DNA from 3 places in the Rhizobium sp. NZLR1 genome. Region 1 is predicted to be linked to each of the others. Evidence: riboswitches for the same ligand, from Rfam matches in the RefSeq annotation. Region 1 holds a riboswitch; each other region holds the start of a gene.
What was found. A riboswitch is a leader RNA that binds a small molecule or an ion and turns the genes downstream of it on or off. The one in region 1 is predicted to bind cobalamin.
Positions count from the first base shown of each region.

Region 2: it holds a riboswitch for cobalamin, as region 1 does, so the genes downstream of both, bluB (5,6-dimethylbenzimidazole synthase) here and J3O30_RS14180 (ABC transporter substrate-binding protein) in region 1, are expected to answer to the same signal.
Region 3: it holds a riboswitch for cobalamin, as region 1 does, so the genes downstream of both, nrdH (glutaredoxin-like protein NrdH) here and J3O30_RS14180 (ABC transporter substrate-binding protein) in region 1, are expected to answer to the same signal.

Region 1 covers NZ_CP071632.1:2,834,650-2,840,979, forward strand. The annotation lists gene J3O30_RS14165 (hypothetical protein) at 142-705, opposite strand; gene J3O30_RS14170 (ABC transporter ATP-binding protein) at 807-1,571, opposite strand; gene J3O30_RS14175 (iron ABC transporter permease) at 1,568-2,599, opposite strand; gene J3O30_RS14180 (ABC transporter substrate-binding protein) at 2,605-3,621, opposite strand; cobalamin riboswitch at 3,795-4,051, opposite strand; gene blh (bifunctional sulfur transferase/dioxygenase Blh) at 4,307-5,587, opposite strand; gene J3O30_RS14190 (cupin domain-containing protein) at 6,123-6,330, opposite strand, start outside.
Region 2 covers NZ_CP071632.1:2,542,828-2,549,157, forward strand. The annotation lists gene J3O30_RS12675 (DUF2865 domain-containing protein) at 136-1,233, shown strand; gene bluB (5,6-dimethylbenzimidazole synthase) at 1,238-1,927, opposite strand; cobalamin riboswitch at 1,969-2,154, opposite strand; gene J3O30_RS12685 (IS110 family transposase) at 2,497-3,435, shown strand; gene J3O30_RS12690 (MFS transporter) at 3,645-5,108, shown strand; gene J3O30_RS12695 (HAMP domain-containing methyl-accepting chemotaxis protein) at 5,331-6,330, shown strand, end outside.
Region 3 covers NZ_CP071632.1:4,059,866-4,066,195, forward strand. The annotation lists gene nrdE (class 1b ribonucleoside-diphosphate reductase subunit alpha) at 1-1,632, opposite strand, end outside; gene nrdI (class Ib ribonucleoside-diphosphate reductase assembly flavoprotein NrdI) at 1,611-2,015, opposite strand; gene nrdH (glutaredoxin-like protein NrdH) at 2,029-2,250, opposite strand; cobalamin riboswitch at 2,520-2,745, opposite strand; gene J3O30_RS19980 (heavy metal translocating P-type ATPase) at 3,074-5,347, opposite strand; gene J3O30_RS19985 (helix-turn-helix domain-containing protein) at 5,419-5,841, shown strand; gene J3O30_RS19990 (TIGR03862 family flavoprotein) at 5,911-6,330, shown strand, end outside.

The DNA of each region.
Region 1 (6,330 bases):
CCACAGGGCGAAGCCTCGAAGGACGCGCTGCAGCGCTGCTCCTTCCGCTGGCGCACCCACCTCGCCCTTCGAGGCCTGTAAAGGTCGGCCGAAACAACTGCGCAGCGGTTTTGGCCGAACGACGTGCATGAAATCAGAGGCCTAAGACAGCGCCGGTCCCGGCTGTCTTGCAACCAGCGCACGGCCACCCGCCGCGCCGGCATGAAGGCAGATGAGCCCGATCGCAGCGATAGAATTGATCAGCAGGACATTTGCCACGACCGACGCCGAAAACGCGCTCTCGCCTGACGGAAGCACCGCCGTTGCGGCAAAGAGTACGCCTTCATAGGCAACGAAGCCGGCCATGAAGGCGCCAGCCGCGGTGACGGCAAGGTCCGCCGCGAGACGAAGCACTCCGAGCGCTGCCGCCAGAGATGCGATTGCAGCGATACCGATCGCCAAGCCCCAGGCATAACTGTCCCAAGTCTGGGGATAACCGAGCAGGAGATATCCGACCATCTGGTTGGCGAGCCAGGCCAGCAAAACCGCCGTCACCGCCATCCGCCGAGGAAGAATGACCGCTGACACCGCCGCCAAGGCCACGAAGGGCGTCACGCAGGCAAAAAGCAGGCTGAGAGCGACGCTAGCACCTGAAATGATGACGACCCAGGCGACCGCGAAACCGGGAACGACCGGGCGCAGGGGAAACTGATTTCTTTCGAGCATCGCGAAACTCCGTTCGACCGGGCGCGCGCGCCCCAGGAAATCATACGCCAGTCCTGGAAAAATGCCAGTAAGCCTCTCCCTGAGAACGAATTCCCAGCCGCTCAATCCATGACGTATTGGATATGATGCCGGCCATGCACGGCCGATTTCTGGACATGGGCGCGAACGCCGAAAACACGGGCGATCATATCCTCCGTCAGCACATGCTCCGGTGCGCCCGAGGCGACGACCTCGCCCTTCTGAAGCACCGCCAGGCTGTCGCAGAACATCGCCGCCAGGTTGAGATCGTGCAGCGCGACGATGCAGGTGATGCCGAGTTTCGAGATCAGTTGGAGAATGTCGAGCTGATGCTGGATATCGAGATGATTGGTCGGCTCGTCGAGCAACAACTCGCTCGGCGCCTGCGCCAGCGACCGCGCGATATGGACACGCTGGCGCTCGCCGCCCGACAGCGTCTGCCAGAGCTGGCCCGCCCGCTCCCCCATGTCGACCCGTAACAAGGCCTCATCGACCGCGGCATCGTCCTCCGCGCCCCAGGGCGAGAGCAGCCCGCGATGTGGCGTGCGGCCGAGCCGCACCGCGTCGCGCACCGTCAGCTGCGTATCGGTCGTCGACTGTTGCTCGACGAAGGCGATGCGCCGCGCAAGGGCTGCGCGTGACAGCGAGGCGATATCGTCTTCGCCCAGCCGGATGACGCCACTGCGGACCTTCCGCAGCCGGCAGATCAGCCTGAGCAGGCTCGATTTGCCGGAGCCGTTCGGCCCGAGCAGACCGAGCACCTTGCCCTTTGCCACCGTCAGGCTGACGCCGTTGACGATGACCGTGTCGCCGGCGGCGAAACTCACCGCATCGATGGTAATGCTCATGCACTCCTCCGGACGCGATAGAGGATGACGGCGAAGGCCGGCGCGCCGAAGAGCGCCGTGACGACGCCGATCGGCAGGACCTGCTGCGGGATGATGATGCGCGAGACGATATCGGCGCCGACCATGTAGATTGCGCCGCCGAGCGCCGTTGCCGGCAGCAGCCGCCGATGGCCCGGCCCGACGAGAAAGCGGGCGGCATGCGGAATGACGAGGCCGACGAAGCCAATCGAGCCCACCACGCTGACGACGCTTGCCGTCATCGCCGCCGTCAGGCCGAACAGCAGGATCTGGACGCGGCGCACGGCAATGCCGAGCGAGGCCGCCGCATCCGTGCCGAAGGAGAAGGCGTCGAGCGCCCTGACATGGGCCATGCAGATGACGAAGCCGGCAAGCGCGATCGGCACCGAGAGATAGACATCCGGCCAGCGCACGCCGCTGAGCGACCCCAGAAGCCAGAACAGGATGCCGCGCGCCTGCTCGGCATTCGCCGATGTCGTCACTATGTAGGAGGTCAGCGCATTGAAGAGCTGCGAGCCGGCGACGCCGCAAAGGATGATGCGCTCGCCGGTTCCCCCCGCACCCGTCGCAAGGAAGCCGATCAGCAGAAAGGCGATGACCGCGCCGATGAAGGCGCCGCTCGACAGGCCGAAAACACCGTAGCCGAAGCCGAGGATCATCACGCAGACCGCTCCCGTCGAGGCGCCGGCAGAGATGCCGAGCACGTAGGGTTCGGCCAGCGGATTGCGCAGCAGCGCCTGCAGCACGGCGCCACAGAGCGAGAGCGACGCGCCGGCGCTGGCCGCAACCAGCGCCCGGCTCAGCCGATAATCCCAGACGATGCCCTGGTGGATGCGGCTGAGCTCGAAATCCGTGCCGAACAGCCGGTTCGACACCGCCTCCGCCGTGGTCGCTAGCGGGATCGCGATCTCCCCGATCGAAACAGCGAGACTGATCATCAGCCCGAGAAGCAGAAAGGCAGAAATGGTGAGCGCGCCAAGCGCCCACCATCCGTGTTGTCTGACCGACATTGCCTTCACTGCGAGAGACCGAAGGACTTGATGCCGTTCGCCAAGGTCTCGATGCCGTCGATCGTACGGATCGTCGGGTTCATCGATTGCGCGTCCATCATCACGAAGTGCTCGTTCTTGACCGCGTCAAGCTCCTTGGTCACCGGGTCGTTCTCGAGAAAATCGATCTTGACCTTCGGATCGTCGGCGGCGTAGCGGCGCCGGTCCATGGTCGCCAACACGATAACCGCCGGGTTCGCCTGAGAAATGGTTTCCCAGCCAACCAGCGGCCATTCCTCTTCGGTTGTCACGACATTCCTGGCGCCGATCGCCTTCAGGATATAGGCAGGCGCGCTGTTCTTGCCAGCGATGAAAGCATCGCCATTGACTTGCTTGCTGGAGAACCAGAAGACGATGGGCAGGTTCTTGCCCGATGCGCCTGATATCGACGCGACGGCATCCGCCTCGCGCTTCTTCAACTTGGAAATCAGCGCATCGCCGCGCTCCTTCACGTCGAAGATCTCCGAGAGCTCGGCGATCTCACGGTAGACCAGCTCCATCGTGAACAGCTCCTTGCGCACACCGTCGCCGCCATCGGTGTTGACCTTGGCGACGCAATCGGCCGGCGCGAGATAGGTATTGATCCCGAGATCCTGGAACTGCTCCCGCTTGCCGACGGAGCCCTGCGCGCCGACATGCCATTCGAACTCGGCCGCCACCAGGTCGGGCTCCCGCCCAACAACGGATTCGAAGCTCGGATCATTGTCGGCGAGACGCTTTATCTTGCTGTTAGCCTCGGCATATTGCGGCAGGACGGGACCGACCCAGACGGCCGTACCAGCAATCTTCTCGGCAAGGTCGAGCGAGAAGAGAATTTCAGTCATGCCCTGGCCGATCGAAACGATCTTCGACGGCGCCTTCTGGAACGTCACCTGCTGACCGCAATTGGTGATGGTCAAAGGATATTGGGTGGCGGCAAGGCTCGGTGCCGCAAGGCCGATCAGCCCGAAGGCAAATGTCATGGTGGCGAGAATCTGGCGCATGAAAAACCTCGATTGAAGAGAAAAAGCATGGTTATGCCGCACCCGCGGCCGAAGGCACGGTGATACGTGCGCTAACCGCAGGAGGCCCAATCGAGACGGATGCATGCCGAAATTCGGCGAAGGTTCAGAAGGTCAATCATGTCTGTTCCTTGTCCGGGCATCCCCGCCCGGTTGATTGGATCGTGATTGACGGCAGGTCTCCTGGCTTGCGGATATCCGTCGGTTCATCCGCCTTCCCGCGATATCTCGCAGTGGCAGGGCTATAAGCCCTTCAGAGATGGCCAGTCGCTGGCCACACCTGAGATGATCGACAATCCGCATACAGTTGCGGGGGCAGCCACGGTCTCGGTCCCTGCTGGGTCGTCCTTACCGTGTTCCCTATTAATCCCCTTGGAGTCATCTTCAGGGAACCGTCGCCCCCAGTTACGTCGCCTGCCCGCAAGACGTCAATGCCTATTGCGGAGGATTGGGTTCGTGCGGGTGAAAAATAGAGACGGAACGTAGGGGGCCTGTTGGCCGGTGTAATACCTGCATCCTCGCCTCCTCAGGATGAGGCTCTCTTGAGCGTTGGCGCCGCTTTCTCCCGTTCCCGCTGTCGTGAGCGCGGCATCCGCCAACGTCCCTGATGCTGATGTGCGCAGCCCGAGAGGGCGAAACCTCGAAGCACGCCGCACGCTACTTCTTGCTACAACGCATCCAGCGGTATCTTCAGATACCGCCGCCCATTTCCCTCCGGCTCCGGCAATCTGCCTCCCCGAATATTCACCTGTAGCGCGTGCAACATCAGTTTCGGCTTCGGCAGCGTGCGGTCGCGCGCCTGGCGCAGCGCCACAAAGCCGGCCTCGTCGATGCCTGATATATGCGGGTTACCGTTTTTCTGGGCGGCCACCTTGCTTTCCCAGCGCGCGTGGCGTCCGCCGGGCTGATAGTCGTGGCCGGAAAAGAGCCGGGTCTCATCGGGCAGCGACAGGATGACCTGGATCGAGTGCCAGAGGGCGCTGGCGCTGCCGCCGGGGAAATCCGTGCGCGCCGTGCCGGAATCCGGCGTAAATACGGTGTCGTGCACGAAGGCGGCATCGCCGATCAGATAGGTCACCGAAGCAAGCGTATGGCCGGGCGAAAACATCACACGGGCTTCAAGCCCACCGATCTCGAAGGTGTCGCCATCGGCAAACAGCCGGTCCCACTGCGAGCCGTCGGTTTCGAGTGCCGGCAAGTTGTAGATCTCCTTCCAGAGCACCTGGACGTCGGTGACATGGGCGCCGATCGCCGTCGGCGCGCCGGTCTTTCTCTTGAGGTAATGCGCGGCGGAGAAATGATCGGCATGCGGATGCGTGTCGAGGATCCACGCGACCGTCAGCCCCTCGCTGTCAATATGAGCGAGGATGGCGTCGGCATTCGCCGTTCCCGTCGCGCCCGACATCTCGTCGAAATCGAGCACCGGGTCGATGATGGCACAGCGTTTTGTCACCGGGTCTGAAACGACATATTGCACGCTGCAGCTGCGGGGCTCGAAGAAAGCCTTCACACCAGCCGCCTGCCCAGCCCGCTTTTCCAGCCAGCGGCGTGCGCCGGCAAGATCGAAGCCGAGTCTTTGGCCGAAGACCTCGACCTCTCCGGGCTGCATCCGCCCGTCGAGCACCTCTCCCAGCACATAGAGCGTCAGCGCCCGTGTGCCGCTCTTGCAATGAGCAACGACCGGCCCCTTCGCCTGCGTCATCGCCATCTGGAAAGCGCGGATATCGGCCTCGGTGATCTCGGCCCCTTTCACCGGCACGAAGCTGTAGGCGAGCCCCGCGGCAGCAGCAGCAGCCTTTTCCGCGGCATTGCCAGGCTGCCCCGGCTCCTCGCCATCCGGCCGGGCATTGATGACGCCGGCAAAGCCGTTTGCCGCAAAAGCGGCAAAGCCCGCGGCAGCGGGCTGTCCCGTCACCGATATCAGCTCATTGACCCTCACGGATGTCATCGAAGCCCCCATGCTACCTGCATCATGCAGTATCGCATGTATATCGATACAATCTCACAAGTATATTGCCGAGCGCAAGAATAGGCGTTTGGCTCTCCCCGCGCCTGCGGCAAGTCCGCAAACCTGAATGATGCCGGCTACGCCATCGAAGCCGCCTTCAACCGCGCCTTCTCCCGCGCCTTCGCCATCCCGCCGGTCGCCTGGCGGGCGATGGCGCGGGAATAGAGCGAGAGTGGGCGTCAGACATCGAGCCGATAGCATTCACCTGGTCGGCAAAGCTTCCGCATCCTGCCCTTTTCCGCCAGCCCCGGCGCCCCCCAAGAGAGCCTCATCCTGAGGTGCCCCGAAGGAGCCTCGAAGGACGAGGCGGGCGCTCGGCGCGGCGGCAATATTGATGCGGAGCAGTGCCGCCGCGTGTCCTTCGAGGCTCCGCCCTGCGGGCTCCGCACCTCAAGGATGAGCAGCGTTGGAGGACGCCGCCCCCATAAGCTCCGTTGTCAATCTTACGCAAGGCCGCGATGGTCGATCAGCGCCATCATGGGCTCTTCAATCCGAGCGCCAGCGTCATGTCGTTGATGATCCCCAATCGCGCTTCGATCACCGCGATTTTCGCGGGCGTATCAGCACCGAAGGCGTCGATATCGATGAACAATTGCTCACATCCGCCCGGCGTCACCATGCCGAACATCTGACCGGGTTCGTCGCTTATGTTTCGCCAGCTGTGCTGTACATGCGGCGGCAGA
Region 2 (6,330 bases), 290 kb from region 1:
CGATTGCTGGATAAGATTACGAAAATACGGTAGGATTTTCTCTGAGCTTATTAAGAGAAATCCGTTAAGGGAAAACGCGCGGCCGTTGACGTCGCATTCGACCCACCGACCGTTTGCTCATTCCGGGACGACGCCGTGAAACGCCGAAACCTGTCTCTCGCCGTCCTCCTCGCTTTCTCAGCGCCCGCCGCCGCGCAGACTAGTGCCGTCTGTGAGGACCTGCGCGGCCGTCTCGCCGACCTGCCGCGATCGATCGGCAATGGCAACGGTCCGGAAGCCCGCCAATATTCCAGCGCCATGGCCGAGCAGAACCTCGAGCTGCGCAAGGTTCGCAACGACCTGCGCAGTTACGGCTGCACCTCGGGCAGCATGGTGGTGATCGGCGGCCAGAATGCCGATTATTGCGCCGAGCTCTCGGACTCCGAAGCCCGAATGATCGACAATATCGGTTACCTCCAGGATCGCCGCAACGAGCTGACCGGCCGGAACGGCGCCGATGACGGCGCCCGGCGGGAGCTGATGTCTGCGCTCGATAGCAATGGCTGCAACAGCGAGAATTTCTATGCGCCTGACGAGCGCAGCGCCAACGACCCTGCCCCGAGCGTCGAGGAACAGGCGATGCGCTCCGATACCTTCATACCGCTCGGCGGTGGTGAGGAGGCCGACCCGCGCTACGGCCTGCCGCGAGCCGAGATGCTGTCGCCGGTCAGCACCATGTGCGTGCGCAGCTGCGATGGCGGTTTCTTCCCGATCAGCTCGAACGCCACTTCGGTCGATTTCGGCCGCGATGCCCAGACCTGCGCCAAGATGTGCCCGGGGATCGAAACCCAACTGTTCTATCGCGAGGTGACGAGCACCGAAGCCTCGAACATGATCTCGGTCGCGACCGGCACACCCTACAGCGCCATGAAAAACGCTTTTGCCTACAAGAACCGCACGCCCGGCGAAAAGACCTCCTGCGCCTGCAATCTCACCGCCTATTATGACGAGATGCGCGGCAAGCAGGCGGTAAGCCAGCCGCCGCAACAAGGCTCGATCACCACCATCCACACCAATCCGCCGGTGAAGGATGGTGCGGCTGCCGCGCCGCAGCCATCCGTGCCGGAGCGTCCGTACGACCCAACGCAGAACAAGGTCCGCCAGGTCGGCCCGCAGTTCCTTGCCGGTGACCAGGGCTCGATCGATCTCGCCAATCCTGCCGCACCTGGCCCCCAACCCCAGCAGCAGCAGTAATTGGCTACGGCTCGGTCCGCCCCCAGCCGTCGTGGAAGACGAGTTCCTCGAGCGGCAGCCGCTGCCGCCAACCTTTGACGGAGAGTTCCGGCTGATCATAGAGCCGATCGACAAAACCGGCGCAGAGCCAGGCGACCACCTCGATATGCTCGGGTATGCCGAGAATCGTTTTCAGGTCGCCTTCGTGAAAGATGCTAACCCAGCCGATACCGATCCCTTCGGCGCGCGCCGCAAGCCAGAGATTCTGGATGGCGCAGACGGTGGAATAGCTATCCATCCGCGGATTGTGCGTCCTCCCCAGCACCACGCTGCCGCTGCGCGTGGGATCGCAGGTCACGCAGATGCCGAGCGGCGCCTCTGCGATGCCTTCGAGCTTGAGGGAGCGGTAGGCCTGCTGCCGTTCGCCCTCAAACATCAATGCCGCCTCTTCGTTCGCCTTGGCAAAGGCATCGCGGACGCGCGCGCGCACCGTTGGACTTTTCACCAGAATGAAATTCCACGGCTGCATGAAGCCGACGGAGGGTGCGTGATGAGCGGCCGTCAGCAGCCGTTCCACGACGTCGTCCGGCAAGGGGTCAGGCAGGAACTGGCTGCGAACGTCGCGCCGCGTCAAGATCGCATGATAGACGGCCTCGCGTTCGGCCAAGGAAAAACCGGACGCCGCAGAAAGGGCATCCTCATCAAAGGGTCGCATCGTCAAATCCCCAACAACGCAACCGCCCGCCGTCCGCGCGGGTTGGGTCTATCTTGCCAGGCCGGTCTTCTGACTTGGCGTCATCCGTCTGCCGCAGCCTTCCCGGCAAAGCCAGTGGCATGATTAGCGGCAGACGTCAGCCTTACAGCGTTGGGCACGTTCCGGTCTTGCACCGGATTCCCGATTCTCCCGCCTGGCCGGCGGGCACCTGACGGCGCATCTATTTCAGGAAAGCAGTGCTGCTGCAAGCCGGGAGTCCCCTTCTCCCCAGCGGGGAGAAGGTGGCCCGAAGGGTCGGATGAGGGGGCCGCACGGCACACCATTCATTGCCCTTCGCTCGCGCTCACCGCATTCGCGACTTCGCCGCTCACCCCCTTGTATCTGCACGTTAGAGATTTTGTGCGATGGAAGCGATTGAGCCTCTGGCCGGGTGGCCACCCGGCCAGAGGCGTGACGAAGTCGCCCGTTCCCCCTCTGGTTACAACCGTGGATGAGCCTGGGATCTTCGTCATCGTCACGTACGACCGAATAGTCGCTTGGTTCCAATCGCACGCACAAGGCAGGTTACCGTGAACAGAGTTATATGTGGAGTGGATGTTTCGAAGGACTGGCTGGATGCGTCTATCCGCCCGTCCGGGACGTTTGAGCGTTTCAGCAATGACGCCACCGGCATCGGCGCGCTGGCCGATCTTTGCCGGGCCGAGAATGTCGAGCTCGTCGTCATGGAGGCTTCCGGCGGTTACGAGCGGACGGCCTTCCTGTTGTTGTGGGAGATGGGGATCGCCTGCGCCTTGGCTAATCCGCGCCATGTGCGCCGGTTTGCCGAAGCCATGGGCTTTCTGGAAAAGACCGACCGCATCGATGCGGCGATGATCGCCCATTATGCCGAAACCAAGCGGCTGGCTGCCCTGCCGCCGCCGAAAGCCGCGCAGATGCGGCTGTCGGCGCTGATGGCGCGGCTGTCCCAGGTCACGAGTGACCTGACCGTCCAGAGGCAGCGCCGCAGTGCGGCCCGCGATCATCAGAGCGTGGCAAGCCTCAACGAGGTGATCGCGCTTCTGGTGCGCCAGAGCCGCACCCTCGAAGGCGAGATTGCCTCGATGATCGATGACGATCCGCTCTGGGCCTGCCTCAACCAGGCCTTTCGCTCGATCAAGGGCGTGGCCAACCGTACCGTTGCCCGGCTGATGGCCGAATTGCCTGAGATCGGCCGGATCTCCAACAAGGCGATCGCCAAGCTGGCCGGCCTTGCGCCGATTGCCAACGACAGCGGCAAACGCAGCGGACATCGGCCGGTGCGCGGCGGGCGCTCCGGACCACGCGCCATTCTGTTCCTGGTTGGCGCCATCGCAGCCCGACACAATCCGCATCTGGCGGCATTCCAGCAAAGGTTGCAAAGCCAGGGCAAACCGAAAATGGTCATCCGCATCGCGCTCGCCCGAAAACTCCTGGTCATTCTCAATGCAAAAGCACGAGATGCGCGAAGAGAATTCGAACATGCAACTTGACAGCCCAGATAGTCGCTCATCCGACCCTGCGGGCCACCTTCTCCCCGCCGGGGAGAAGAGGGAGATGACCAAGTCTCGATCCGACCTCAACCCTCTCCTAAACAGCAAGAAACGGACACTCATCTGATTTGATCACCCGCGTCGGTTTGAAGCGGCTCGGCAGGCCGCAGCGTCGATTGTTTCTATATCCTAGCCGCTGGCGAAGGCGTATGGCTGAACAATCCACACCAGCATCCCGGTTGCCCGTGCCCCGCCTCACCCCGATGATCCTTGCGGTCGCCCTGTTCATGGAACAGATGGATTCGACCGTCATAGCCACCAGCCTGCCGGCTATCGCGGCCGATATCGGCACCTCGCCGATTGCGCTGAAGCTCGCCGTCACCAGCTATCTCGTGGCGCTGGCGATCTTCATCCCGATCAGCGGCTGGATGTCGGATCGGTTCGGCGCGCGTAACATCTTCCGTTTGGCGATCTTCGTTTTCATGATCGGCTCGGTCGCCTGCGCCTTTTCAAACTCGATCGCGGCCTTCGTCGTCGCGCGGCTGATCCAGGGCGCCGGCGGCTCGATGATGACGCCGGTCAGCCGCCTGCTGCTGGTCAGGGGAACGCCGCGCCACGAACTCGTCGATGCCATGGCCTGGCTGACCATTCCCGCGCTGATCGGCCCGATGATGGGCCCGCCGATCGGCGGTTTCCTCACCACCTATCTCAGCTGGCACTGGATCTTCTGGATCAACGTGCCGATCGGCGTGCTCGGCATCATCCTCGTCACGCGTTTCCTGCCGGCGGTCGGGCGGCGCAGCCCGCGGCCGATGGATTTTCCGGGCTTCTTCCTCTGCGGCATCGGCTTTTCCGGCTTCGTCTTCGGCCTGTCGGTGATCAGCCTGCCTGCCGTGCCCGTGATCTACGGGTATGTCACGGTGGCCATTGGCATTCTTGCCGGCCTCCTCTATCTCCTCCATGCCCGCCGCGCGCCCTATCCGCTTCTCGATCCGAAGATGTTCCGCTACCCGATGTTCCGAGCAGCGATCCTCGGCGCCTCGAATTTCCGCATGGGGCTCGGCGCTCTGCCTTTCCTGATGCCGCTGATGCTGCAGCTCGGCTTCGGCCTGACGCCGCTGCAATCAGGCTCGGTCACTTTCGTCAGCGCGCTCGGCTCCATGGGCTCGAAATTCGCCGCTTCACGCACCTTCAATGCCTTCGGCTTCCGCACCGTGATATCGATCACCACCTTGCTGGCGGCGATCTTCCTCGGCATCAACGGCCTCTTTACCGTCGAAACGCCGCTGTATTTGATCATGGCCTGTCTGCTGATCGGCGGCCTGTTCCGCTCGATGGCCTTCTCGGGCGTCAACGCCATGGCCTTCGGCGATGTCGACGACGCCGACAGCGGCCAGGCAACCGCAATCAACGCCGTTGCCCAGCGGATCTCCATGGCCATGGGTGTGGCGATTGCCGGAGGCATCCTCGAAATTTCGAGCAGCTTCCACGGCGGCAGGCTGCTGGTATCGGATTTCCACATCGCCTTTTTCAGCGTCTCGGCGATTTCGGCGCTGGCCTGCATCACCTTCCTGCGCCTGCCGCGCGATGCCGGCGCCGAACTGACGACGCGCCGCCGCAAACGCCGCCAGCCCGAGCCCGAGCCCGAAGAGGCGATCGCGGAAAACAGCTGAGCAAGCCAAATCCCCGGCGGTCGCAACGGCGGATGCTTGTGCTCCGGCATCCTTTCCACTTTATGATTTATTCACACATCAAAGACACACTCCGTTTGCGCGTTTTGGGTTGCTATCAGACATGGGCATGAGTGCTTGTGATGTGACCGTCAGCGGCGATGCCCGTTTTGATACGCTGGTCGGGAACATCGCCGACCGAGCCGCAATTCCAGGCCCCGCGGAATGTTCCAGTTTTTGAAAACGATGCCTCTGACAGCCAAGCTGGCGGCGATTATCGTTGCCGTCAATCTTTGCGGCATTTCCGCCTTCGCCACCTACACCTGGATGTACGAAACCAAAGCCTTGATCGATGGCGCCAAGGCGAACTGGTCCAAGGATGCGGAGCAGTTTGCGTCTCTGGCCGCGGGCGGCGTGAAATGGGGCAAGGCCAACGCCGTGCGTGAGGCCTATTCGCTTTACCGCGACGATCCATCACTCGATCTTGTGCAGTTTGCCGCCTTCAACGCCGAACCCTCAGCCGTCGATACCTGGACACGCGACGGCATCAGCGGCTTGCCCGCACCGGCCGATCTGGCAAAGAGCCTGAGCGCGAAGCCTGAGAAAACCACGATCGACGACAGCGGAATATCTGCCGGCGTTGTGACGATCATCGCGCCGCTTCCGTTGGATAAATCGGGCAAGGCGACCGGTTATGTCGTTACGAACTGGTCTGTCGAAAAAATCGCTGCCGAAGTCAGGCAGAAGGTTCTGATTTCGCTGCTGACGCAGTTCATGATCACCGCCATGGCCGTTGTCGCTTTCCTTCTCGCTATGCGCAGCCTCGTCGGCCGGCCGATCCGGATCATCAGCGAACGGATCAGCGCCTTGCAGAAAGGCGATCTGGCCTCTCCCGTCACCTACAGGGAAAATGGCGATGAGATCGGTTTCCTGGCACGTGCCTTGGAAGTCTTCCGTAACGAGGCAATTGTCAAGGTCGAGAGAGAGCAAGCCGCTGCCGAGCAGAGCGCCTCGTTCGATGCCGAACGGGCACGCAACGCATCGTTGACGGAAGAGGCCAACAACGCTCAGCGGCTGGTCATGACCGCGCTCGCCAATGAATTGGAAAAGCTTGCCGCCGGTGACTTCTCGATACACCTGGCCGATCTCGGCCCCGAATTCGATAAACTGCGGCAGGATTTCAACCGCATGGTCGAAGCGGTCGCGGCAGCACTGACCGAGATCA
Region 3 (6,330 bases), 1.2 Mb from region 1:
TTCGAAGCTCTTGAAGCTCGTGCCGCGTTCGACCGCGAGGAGGTTCGAGGCGCGGATTGCGTGGTAGGTCACCGTATAGAAATAGATATTGGTGAAATCGACGCCTTCCTCTGAGCCGTAAAAGATGCGTTCGCGGGCGAGATAACCGTGCAGGTTCATCTGCCCGAGGCCGATCGCATGGCTCTCGTCATTGCCCTTTTCGATCGAGGGAACCGAGGAGATATGGCTCATGTCGGACACGGCCGTCAGCGCCCGGATCGAGGTCTCGATCGTCTTGCCGAAATTGGCGGAATCCATCGCCGCGGCGATGTTCAGCGAGCCGAGATTGCAGGAAATATCCTTGCCGAGATGCTTGTAGGAGAGGTCGTCATTGTAGTCGCTCGCCTCGCTCACCTGCAGAATCTCCGAGCAGAGATTGCTCATCGAAATGCGCCCGGCGATCGGGTTCGCCCGGTTCACCGTGTCCTCGAACATGAGGTAGGGATAACCGCTCTCGAACTGGATTTCGGCGATCACCTGAAAGAATTCGCGCGCCTTGATCTTCTTCTTGGCGATGCGGGCGTCTGCCACCATCTCCCGGTAGTTTTCCGTCACCGAAATCTCGGTGAAGGGCACGCCATAGACGCGCTCGACGTCATAGGGCGAGAACAGGTACATGTCCTCGTTATTCCTCGCGAGTTCGAAGGTGATGTCAGGCACGACGACGCCGAGCGACAGCGTCTTGATGCGGATCTTCTCGTCGGCATTTTCGCGCTTGGTGTCGAGAAAACGCATGATATCGGGGTGATGGGCGTTGAGATAGACCGCGCCCGCGCCCTGGCGCGCGCCCAGTTGATTGGCATAGGAGAAGCTGTCTTCGAGCAGCTTCATCACCGGAATGATGCCCGACGACTGGTTTTCGATCTGTTTGATCGGCGCGCCGGCCTCGCGGATGTTCGTCAAGGACAGCGCCACGCCGCCGCCGCGCTTCGACAGCTGCAGCGCCGAATTGATCGACCGGCCGATCGATTCCATATTGTCCTCGACGCGCAGCAGGAAGCAGGAGACGAGCTCGCCGCGCTGTTTCTTGCCGGCATTAAGGAAGGTCGGCGTCGCCGGCTGGAAACGGCCGGAAATGATCTCCTCGACCACGTCGCGGGCAAGTGCCTCGTGCCCACGCGCCAAGGCCAGCGCCACCATGCAGATACGATCTTCGTAGCGTTCGAGATAACGCTTTCCGTCGAAGGTCTTCAGCGTATAGCTGGTGTAATATTTGAAGGCGCCGAGGAAGGTCGGAAAGCGGAACTTCTTGGCATAGGCCTGGTCGAACAGGTCACGCACGAAATTGAAGGAATACTGGTCGAGAACCTCCTGCTCATAATAACCCTCGGTCACGAGGTAATCGAGCTTTTCCCGGAGATTGTGAAAGAACACCGTGTTCTGGTTCACATGCTGCAAAAAATACTGCTTCGCCGCCATGCGGTCCTTGTCGAGCTGGATCCTCCCCTCGTCGTCATAGAGGTTCAACATCGCGTTCAGCGCGTGGTAGTCGAGCGCTTCCGCCGCTTTCAAAGGGCGTTCGCCGGCGGGATGAGCAAAAGTGTTATGCGGTTTTGCGCCCGCATCCCGCGTCAGAGTTGTTCCCGTGTCCAAAATCGTTCCATTCCGTGTTTAACGTTGGCGACATCCGCTTCGGTGCCCAGCAGCTCGAACCTATAGAGGTACGGCACTTGGCATTTCTGTGAGATCACGTCGCCGGCGAGCCCATATGTCTCGCCGAAATTGCTGTTGCCCGCAGCGATCACGCCGCGGATGTGTCCTCGGCTCTCCGCATCGTTGAGGAAACGGATAACCTGCTTGGGAACGGCCCCCTTGCCCCCGTCGCCACTGTAGGTCGGCACAACAAGCACAAAGGGTTCACGGATACGGAATGCGTCTGCGGCACCTGTTGGAATGCGCGCCGCGCACATTCCAAGCTTGGCGACGAACCGATGGGTATTCTCGGACCGGCTGGAATAATAGACGATCAGCCCCATCGTTCGGCCTCGATCAGGAGAGCGCGCTGATCATGTCGGGACGGAAGCCGGCCCAATGCTGCTCGCCGGCGATGACGACGGGCGCCTGCATGTAGCCAAGGCTGCGGACGCGATCGAGCGCTTCGGCATCCTCGGAGATATCGACGATGTCATAAGCGACGCCCAGGCGGTCGAGGGCGCGGTAAGTGGCGGTACATTGGACGCAGGCCGGTTTGCTGTAGACGGTAATGGTCATGATATTCCTCGTGACGACGCGATTGGGACGCAGGGCATCGATCGGAAATCTCGCGATATCCGTCGAAACATTCTCTGATGGTTTGAACGATGCGGCCTGTTCAGCCGCCGGGCGTGATCCGCCCTCTGCTTAGCGCGGGTTGCGGCCTGAACTGAGATACTGACATGACTTCACCCCGAAGTGGCTCATGCGGAGGATCGAGCGGCCTTGCGAAACGCGACGCGGCTATCATCCGCAGCCATGCAACGCGACCTTCCGGACTCCCCGCCCGTGGACGTTTTGTTCGAGGCAGGTCTCCTGGCTCACGGGTCAAAGCATCCTGCCCAGCCTTCCCGGAGCATTATGCTCCAGTGGCCTGAAATCGGACAGTTGCTCGCCGCTTACAGTTGCGGGGGCAGCTCCGGCATAGCCGCGCCATAATGGCGCAACGCACCGTATTCCCGTCTTAGCCTGCGATTCTCACGAATCGAAGGAACCTCGAACACTAGATATGGTACGCGAATCCAAATTCGCGTCAATGGATGGTTTGTGCATTGCGTTACGGCAGGTTTGAAATCACTGCATTCCTGTGAAAAACAGGGATAACGAAAGCTTAAGGAAAACAGGCGGTGGACAAGGCTCGAACGAAGAGAGCCGGTCTATGGCCGCTCTCAGTTTGATGACAAACCTCCCTCTCCGCCTCATCCTCGGCCTTGTGCCGCGGATCTACTGCCTATCGACCGGAGGCAGATGCCCGGGACAAGCCCGAGCATGACGAAAGAGGGGTTGGCGTCCGTTGTCAGCGGTCTACGGTGACGAGCGCCGCAAGGACGTTATCGGATGTTTACATCCTTACTCGAAGCAATCGCAGCGCGTTGATCGTCACCAGCACCGTGGCGCCGGTATCGGCGAGGATCGCCGGCCAGAGGCCGGTGATGCCGGCAATCGTCGTCACCAGGAACACCGCTTTCAGGCCGAGCGCGATGGTAATATTCTGCAGGATATTGCGCATCGTGCGTTTGGACAATTCGATCATCCTTGCCACGTCGCCGACGCGCCCGTGCAGCACGGCGGCATCCGCGGTCTCCAGCGCCACGTCGGTGCCGCCGCCCATGGCAATGCCGATATCGGCTGCGGCCAGCGCCGGCGCGTCGTTGATGCCGTCGCCGACCTTGGCGACGACGAAGCCCTCGCGCTTCAATTCGACGACGACCCGCTGCTTGTCCTCAGGCATCATCTCGCCGCGCCAGTCGATGCCGAGCATGCCGGCAACGGCTGCCGCCGTCCGCTTGTTGTCGCCTGTCAGCATCATCGCCTTGACGCCGGCTGATTTGAGCGTGGCAAGCCCGGCCTGCGCGTCCTCGCGCGGTTCGTCGCGCATGGCGATCAGCCCGGCCGCAACATTGTTGACCAGCAGCACCGAGACGCTCTTGCCCTCGTCGTTCAGGTCAGTGATGCGTGCCTCCTGTTCAGCACCGAGTGCGCCGCGTTCGCGGGCAGCGGGCGGCGACAAAAGATCCAGCGCCTCGCCGCCGGCTTTGCCGCTGACCCCCTTTCCCGGCAGCGCCTCCAGTTCGAAGGCCGGCGGCATGGGAACGCCGTCCGCCTTGGCGCGGTTGAGGATCGCCAGCGCCAGGGGATGGCTGGAGCCCTGCTCCAGCACCGCCGCGCGCGACAAGACTTGCGCCTCGCTCAATCCGAAAGAAATGATATCAGTCACCTGAGGTTTGCCTTCCGTCAGCGTGCCCGTCTTGTCGAAGGCGACCATCGTCACCTTGCCGAGCGTTTCCAGCACCGCGCCGCCCTTCATCAGCAGCCCGCGCCGCGCACCCGAAGAAAGCGAGGCGGCGATCGCCGCCGGCGTCGAGATGACAAGCGCGCAGGGGCAGCCGATCAAGAGGATGGCAAGGCCCTTATAGATCCATTCGCCCCACGACCCACCGAACAACAGCGGCGGAACGATCGCGACAAGTGCGGCGACCACCACCACGCCGGGCGTGTAATAGCGCGAGAACCGATCGATGAAGCGTTCGGTCGGCGCCTTCGATTCCTGCGCTTCCTCCACCAGCTTGACGATACGGGCGATGGTATTGTCGGCTGCGGCCGCGGTGACGCGAACCCTGAGCACCGCATCGCCATTCACGGTTCCGGCAAACACAACGGCATCGACGCCCTTGCGCACCGGCGTACTCTCGCCCGTCACCGGCGCCTCATCGATCGCGCTCTCGCCTGAAATGATAACGCCGTCCGCCGAGATACGATCGCCAGGACGCACCATGATAATCGCGCCGACGGCAAGGCTTTCCGCCGGCACCTCCCGCGTCTGGCCATTGTCTTCGAGCAGCGCGCTCTTCGGCACCAGGGCCGTCAGCGACTGGATGCTTTCGCGCGCCTTGCCCGCAGCCACCCCTTCCAGCAGTTCGCCGACGAGGAACAGGAACACGACAGTTGCCGCCTCTTCGCCTGCATTGATGATGACCGCGCCGACGGCGGCGATCGTCATCAGCATCTCGATCGAAAACGGCGTGCCGGAGAGAGCCGCCATGACGGCGCGCCGCGCGATCGGCACCAGCCCGACCAGCATGGCCACGATGAAGGCATAGGATGCGATCGCCGGCACCAGATGGTCGATAGCATAGGCAGCAACGAGTGCGGCACCCGAAAGGATGGTCAGCCGCCCCTTCTTGCTCTGCCACCAGGGACCGGTCATCGGCGCATGGTCGTGCCTATGCAGCCCCTCGATTTCCTTCTGGCCATGGTCGTGGTCATGATCGTGACCTGCGTGATCATGGCTGGCATGATCGTGATCTCCATGGTCATGGCCCGCATGATCGCCATGATCATGTCCGTGGTCGTGATGATCGTGTGCGCCGTGGCCTTTCGCCGGCGTCGTGCTTCCGGCAAAGGGCGAGACCGAATAGCCGAGCCCCGTCACCTTCTTCTCGATCGCCTTGAGATCGCTGTTGCCGTCGTGCCGGACGGTCATCGTTCCCGCCATCACCGAGACCGAAACATCGGCGACACCCGCCACGCGCCTGACGGCCGTGTCGATCTTGGTCGCGCAGGCGGCGCAATCCATACCGCCAACCCGGTATCGTGTCTCGTTCGTCTCAGCCATGAACCGCTTCCTTGTCAAACAGAAGCATCCCTCCTACATCCTCTAGCGGCTAGAGGTGCAAGAGGAAAATCATGAAAAAGATCACGATCGGCGAAGCTGCACGCCAAAGCGGCGTCAAGGTGCCGACGGTGCGCTATTATGAGAGCATCGGCCTGCTTGCGGCCCCGAGCCGCAGCGAAGGCAACCAGCGCTCCTTCGAGCCTGCCGATATCAACCGCCTCGCCTTCATCCGCCACGCCCGTGAATTGGGCTTCGAAATCGAGGCCATCCGCGCGCTGCTCACGCTGCAGGATGATCCGCACCAGTCCTGCGCCTCGGCCGATGCCATCGCCAAGGCCCGCCTTATTGAAGTCGAGCAACGCATCCGCAGCCTGATGGCTTTGAAGGCCGAACTGGAAACCATGGTGGAAGGCTGCGGCCACGGCCGCGTCGACCAATGCCGCGTCATCGAGGTTCTCGCCGATCACGGCCAGTGCACCCATCCGCACCACTGATTTCCATCCTTGCAGTCAAGGCGCGCCCGCGCCAAAACTGCACGCAGAAAGAATCAGGCGAAGACATCCATGAACCAGAAGCGGATCGCGATTATCGGTGGCGGCCCGGCCGGCCTTGCGGCTGCCGAGCTGCTTTCGCTGTCCGGCCATGCGGTGACGGTCTATGACGCCATGCCGACCTTCGCTCGCAAGTTCCTGCTGGCCGGAAAGTCGGGTCTCAACATCACCCATTCCGAGGACTATGGCCGTTTCACCACGCGCTTCGGTGCGGCAGCCGCCCGCCTGCGCCCCGCGCTTGATGCCTTTACCCCCGATGATATCAGAGATTGGGCAGCAGAGCTCGGGACAGAGACCTTCGTCGGCTCGTCCGGCCGGGTTTTTCCGAAGGTGATGAAGGCCTCTCCCTTGCTGCGTGCCTGGCTCAGGCGGCTGGAGACGCAAGGGACCACGCTTCGCACCCGCCACCGCTGGATCGGTTTTGCCGAAGAG